2 regions of the Spirosoma liriopis genome follow, and region 1 is predicted to be linked to the other one. Evidence: riboswitches for the same ligand, from Rfam matches in the RefSeq annotation. Region 1 holds a riboswitch; the other holds the start of a gene.
What was found. A riboswitch is a leader RNA that binds a small molecule or an ion and turns the genes downstream of it on or off. The one in region 1 is predicted to bind S-adenosylmethionine.
Positions count from the first base shown of each region.

Region 2: linked by a shared signal. The riboswitch ahead of M0L20_RS05310 (homoserine O-acetyltransferase family protein) and the one ahead of metH (methionine synthase) in region 1 are both predicted to bind S-adenosylmethionine.

Region 1 is NZ_JALPRF010000002.1:1,343,246-1,346,389, reverse strand. It holds gene metH (methionine synthase) at 1-1,477, opposite strand, end outside; SAM riboswitch class I at 1,630-1,745, opposite strand; gene M0L20_RS14575 (Ppx/GppA phosphatase family protein) at 1,912-2,799, shown strand.
Region 2 is NZ_JALPRF010000001.1:1,278,004-1,281,147, reverse strand. It holds gene M0L20_RS05310 (homoserine O-acetyltransferase family protein) at 153-1,211, opposite strand; SAM riboswitch class I at 1,380-1,498, opposite strand; gene M0L20_RS05305 (DciA family protein) at 1,684-2,010, shown strand; gene M0L20_RS05300 (class I SAM-dependent methyltransferase) at 2,033-2,743, opposite strand; gene M0L20_RS05295 (glycosyltransferase family 87 protein) at 2,824-3,144, opposite strand, start outside.

The DNA of each region.
Region 1 (3,144 bases):
TGACTTTATCAACCAGAATCCGGTAAGCGCGTTCGCAGATTTCGATCCGTCGCTCGTAGGAATCGGCCTGGCCGGATTCGTCGAACGCCATGACCACGGCTGCGGCCCCGTACCGTTTAACCAGGTTGGCCCGTTCGATAAACGCTTCCTCCCCTTCCTTGAGCGAAATAGAGTTGACAATGGCTTTTCCCTGAACGCATTTCAGACCGGCTTCGATCACTTCCCACTTCGACGAATCGACCATGATCGGAACGCGGGCGATGTCGGGTTCGGCGGCAATCAGGTTCAGGAAGGTGGTCATGGCTTCTACCGAATCCAGCATCCCTTCGTCCATGTTCACGTCGATCACCTGCGCTCCACCTTCAACCTGCCCACGGGCAATGCTCAGGGCTTCGTCGTAATTTCCTTCCTTGATGAGCCGGGCGAATTTTTTCGATCCCGTCACGTTGGTCCGCTCACCGATATTCAGGAAGTTGGTTTGTTCCGTGATCTTTAACGGTTCCAGACCGCTCAGTTTCTGGTACGGTTCGGGCTCCGGCAGTGGGCGGGGCGGGTACTTAGCGGCTACCCTGGCAATCGCCTGGATGTGATCCGGGGTTGATCCACAACAGCCACCAACGATATTGACAAAGCTATCACGGATGAACCCTTCGACCTGCGAGGCCATACTATCGGGCGTTTCGTCATACTCGCCAAATTCGTTGGGCAGTCCCGCGTTCGGATAGGCCGACGTAAAAAATGGGGCTTCCTTGGCCAGCGTCTGGATGTAAGGCCGCATCAGCTCGGCACCAAGGGCACAGTTCAGGCCAACGCTCAGCAAGGGCAAGTGCGAAACCGAATACAGGAAAGCCTCCGTCGTTTGTCCCGACAGGGTTCGCCCACTAGCATCGGTAATCGTACCCGACACCATGATGGGCAGGACCCGCTGCTGCGGATTCAGCGCGAAATATTTATCGATGGCAAACAACGCAGCTTTCGCGTTAAGCGTATCGAAGATGGTTTCGATTAGCAATAAATCCGAACCGCCTTCGACCAGACCACTTACCTGCTCGTAATACGCACTGACCAGTTCGTCGAACGTAATGGCCCGATAACCCGGATTGTTGACATCGGGTGATAGCGAAGCGGTGCGGTTGGTGGGACCCATCGCCCCCGCCACAAAGCGCGGTTTATCCAGGTTCTGGTTCGTTATTTCTACGGCGGCTTCCTTGGCAATCCGGGCCGACTCATAGTTCAGTTCGTAAGCCAACTCTTCCATGTGGTAATCCGCCATGGCGATGGTCGTACTGCTGAACGTGTTGGTTTCGATAATATCCGCTCCGGCTTCCAAGTATTGCTTATGAATCTCCTGAATGATACCGGGCTGCGTAATCGACAGCAAATCGTTGTTTCCTTTTACATCATGCGGATAGTCCTTAAAGCGCTCTCCCCGGTAGTCTTCCTCGGTAAGATTGTAACGTTGAATCATCGTTCCCATCGCACCGTCGAGAACAAGAATTCGCTTTTTCAGAAGGTCTGTAATCAGTTCCAAGTGATCCAAAAGTTTATAAAGTCATAGGCATGCCAAGAGCAGCCTTAAAGCAATTCGCTACAAGAAGGGGCTTATCAGGAGAAGAGAGCAGGAATGCTAACTTATCTGTCCCCACAAAACCGGGGTGGAATGCGGCACCTTTTCCGACTCTAAACTAAGCGGCTGGTTGCCAAGACATCGTAGGGTCCAGTCCCTCCGTCTTTCTTGATAAGCACTTAAGCAAAGATATAGGTTATAGCCATAGTCCCCAAAAATAACCTATTTTTGGCCGAACAATTGACGGATGAATTTAGTAAATGGGATAACTGACTGGTTAGCAGTTCTGCCCTGATTCGCATAGGCGCTCTTCTAACAAACCAGTCTCTCACGCTTTATATTTGATGAAACTAGCAGCCATTGATATCGGTTCCAATGCGGCTCGTCTGCAAATCTCAACGGTATTACACAACGATGAGGTAATCAGCTTCAAGCGCGTCGAATACGTACGATTTCCCCTTCGCCTTGGGCACGATGTGTTCAATTTTGGTGAACTGACGCCCGAAAGTGAAGCCCGGACGGCTAAACTCATGCAGGTCTATAAACTGCTGATGGAACTGCACGAAGTCGAAGATTACATGGCCTGTGCCACATCAGCCATGCGCGAATCGTCGAACGGACACGAAGTTGCCAAGCGAATCGAAGCCTTAACGGGCATCAAAATACACATTATCGACGGTAGTAAAGAAGCCGAACTGATCAACAACGTGGTCGTGCAGGCCCTCGACGACCGGCAGTTTCTGCACATTGATGTGGGCGGAGGCAGTACGGAGTTAAACCTGTACAAGAACCGGCAGAAAATCAATTCCAAATCGTTTAAAATTGGGTCGGTTCGGCTGCTGGAAGGCAAAGAAACCAAAGGGGCCTGGCGGAAAATTGAAGATTGGGTAGAAGACAACGTTGATTCGTCGGAAGAAATAACGGCGGTTGGTACGGGCGGTAACATCAGCAAGCTGTTCAACTTGGCGTCTAAGACATCCGAATCGGAAACCACCCGAGTTGAAATTGAACGGATTCGCAACCACATTGCAGGTTTCAGTCAGGAAGATCGAATCAATAAACTCCGTCTGAACGCCGACCGCGCCGATGTCATTGTCCCAGCTGCCGACATTTACGTATCGGTCATGAAATGGGCCGGGGCCAATACAATTATAGTCCCAGACTTGGGCTTGAAAGACGGGATCATTCAGTTGGTTTACTCCCAATGGAAGAAGAAAAAACACCTTTCTTAAGATTGGTAGCCCTAGACAGCCAACAAAAAATCCCGACGAAATAACATCATCGGGATTTCTAATTGACATATTCTCTCTTACAATTTTATCAGCTGACCAGTCTATTTGCGTCCTGATCGGCATCTGTGTTGCTGTAAACCGGCTTTATCCATCGGTCAGCGCCGTATATCTGTATCTAAAAAAGGTTCTATCGTTTGACTTTTGCGAGTAGTTCCTACCCATCCGGCTCACGGCGAAACCGAAAACGCTTCTTTTTCTGGTTAGAAACTACCTTCTTACGACTCCGTAGTACGGAAGTGGTCACTTCATTTTGTAGACTATTCGCCATACGCTTTTGCCGATGGC
Region 2 (3,144 bases), on a different contig from region 1:
AATTGGTTAAGTTTTGCCTTATGGCTTCGTATAAAGGGTACGTTATGTGTACCGTGCTAAGTTATGATAACTCAAAAGCAAAGAATGTGTTGCAGCACTTCGTTAAACACATGAGTATTTGGTCTGATCGTACCCGCGAAAAAATGGGAAGTCTACTTCTTAACTACCTCCGCTACGTTCGTTGAACTGGGTTGAGTAGCCGTTACCCACTTCCGCATAATACCCGCCAAGGGACGGAACTCGATCAGGAAACCGTCGTGCCCATAAAGCGAATCAATTTCTTCGTAGGTGGCCTCTGGAATGTGCCGGGCCAGGAACTGCTGCTCAGTTGGCGGGAAAAGTAAATCCGAGCGAATACCGACAACTAAGGTTCGAGCTTTTATTTGATTGAGCGCATTCAGAATACTTCCCCGGTTACGACCAACGTTGTGCGAATCCATAACTTTCGAGAGCGTCCAATACGTAAAAGCATTAAAACGATCCGCTATTTTTTCGCCTTGGTAGCGTTGGTAACTAGCCGCTTTGTAACCGTCCAGTTGCTCATTGTTGTCGAGCGCCTGCGTAAAGCCGTAGGTGTCATAATTCCGGTACGAGATCATGGCCATCGCCCGCGCTGCTCGCATACCCGCTGTTCCCGCATCGTCGCGCTGTTCGATCCAGGTAGGATCGGCCTCGATGGCCATACGCTGTGCTTCGTTGAAGGCAATACACCAGGGAGAGGCTACAGCACTCGCTGCAATCAGCACCAGATTCTCAATTAACTGAGGGCGTAAAATAGCCCACTCAACTGCTTGTTCACCGCCGAGAGAGCCGCCGATGCAGGTGTGAATTTTTTCGATTCCCAGTTCCTGACGCAGTAAATCCAATGCTTCGACCATATCGCGGATCGTTAGCGCGGGAAAGTCGTGATGAAAAGGCCGACCCGTGCTGGGGTTGGTTGACAGCGGGCCCGTTGATCCATAGCAGGAACCAAGCACATTGGCACAGACGATGAAGTGATTTTCGGGATTGAAATATTTCCCTTGACCGACCATACCGCCCCACCAATCGCCGGGGTCAGCGTTACCGGTCAGGGCGTGGCAAATCCAGACAACGTTAGAACCTTCGTCGTTTAGTGTTCCGCGTGTCGTGTAGGCCAGTTGAAAGCCCGGCAGGCTCTCGCCCGATTCGAGAGGGAACGAATATTTGTAGTCGAAATAATGAATGTCCAATGGATAATGCGTTTTCTGGCCTGACATTTTCAGTGAAGACCGCGCAAACTGAAAATCGTAAACATAAAGAACCGCCCAAGACCACTCCCAGTCTTCGGTTTAATAGGGTAGTATGCTTATTAGGCCGCGGGGGGCGTACAGTGCTGAGTATAGCGCATTTAAGTATACGATTTATAGTCCCTAATGATCCGCTGCTGCGGTTGCTTTAGGCAGGAGTTAGCACCTTGCCAAGTGGTAGGTTGCCAGCGATTCGCAGAGCCTGATCTCTCCTCGCTTCTGTATAAATCAATTGACGTCGGAGTTTGGATTGACGCCTGACAATTGACTTGATAGCGCAAGTATAATAGGCAAACGGCGCCAATCCAAACGCCAGGGGGATTTTCTACCGTTGGGTTATTTTTTCAACTTCGCGGTTTGGTAGGGCGTATTTAGTCCGCCTGATGTTTACTTTTGTAAGGAAGATACGTTGCTGATGAGCCAGACTTACCGTTATAATCGCGAAAACGCTACACGAACCTCCGGAACTACATCGTTGAAGGATGCAATCGGGCAGTTACTGAAAGCCTATCAACTCCAGACGCGCTTTAACGAAACATACCTCGAAGCGTTTTGGGGTCGCATGATGGGACCAACCATTGCCTCGCGGACCAACCGGATCTACGTTCGGGACCGCAAGTTGCATATTGAAATTACGTCGGCTCCCTTGCGCAACGAACTTGTTAACGCGAAGCAGAAACTCATCCAGCTCGTTAATAAAGACATGGGTACCGACGTGATCGACGACGTGGTATTTATCTAATACTGTCAACGATTAGCATCGTCTAGAATTCGATAAATAGATTTTGTCTTTCCTGCTGCATCGTCAGCGGCTCCTCCACAAAGCGGGCGTTCAAGCCCAACCGTTGGCACATCGCCAGCCACTCCTGTTTAGGAATTACCAGAAAGCCGTTATTCTTGCGCACTGTATAGTAAGCCGATAAGCGTAAGCGAATCAGAAGTCTGATCATCGTCAGCAACTGACCCTGCCGGAGTGAACGACCGATGATGCTGCCAATGTCTTTGAGTACACTACCCCCCACCATCAGGTCGCAGATCATGGCTTTGGCACCGGGTGCGGCTACCGCTTTTATTGCCTTCAGCAACTGCTCTACTTCGGCTGCATTGCGGTAATACTGAACGACGCTCATCACGATGATCACATCGAACTTTTGGTTCAGGACCGGGCTAAAATTAAGATAATCGTCCGGCGATAAATCGTGAAAATAAACGTTTGGATGCCCAGCGTGTTTCTGGCGGGCGATCTCGTTATATCGTTTGGATACATCCAGGCCGTGGATCTCGGCAACCCGGTTGTGCCAGGCCGTTTCCAGATTGCCCGGACCAGAGCCAATGTCTAGTACCTTTAGCTTTTTCGACAGAGGAATGTATTTCTCTACCCGCGCCAGAAAATAAGCGTAATTGACGGACATTGAGTCGTCAAATTCGTTTTCGTCCTGCCAGAAATCAAGCCATGTTGCCGCTCCTTGCGCCATTTAGTTTGTGTTTGGATAAAGGATGATTGTGTAATTGATCTACCGACGTTTACTTACTTCGAGCCTGCCCCCGTGGCGAACTACGTGTTGTTTTCGAGTGAAAGCCCAGCCTCCCGAACATCTGTTGACGAAGAAAACGGAGTCGGTCTGTGCATCAGGTAAATAATTCGGAACCAGATCAGCACGCAAGGTAATGCTTTCAGCGCGTATGGTAAGACAAAACGATCGCGCAGATAGACCGGAAATATATCACTCGGCGAAAAAACCGTCAAGACGAGGCAACTGATTAGTAAGACTCGGTCTAATACGCTTTGCGGGCAATAGAACCACCAGAGCATAACGCCCGTGACGGCAGTGATGTACGTAGGCGATTCAGAAACGGGGTTGAAAATAACCTGAAA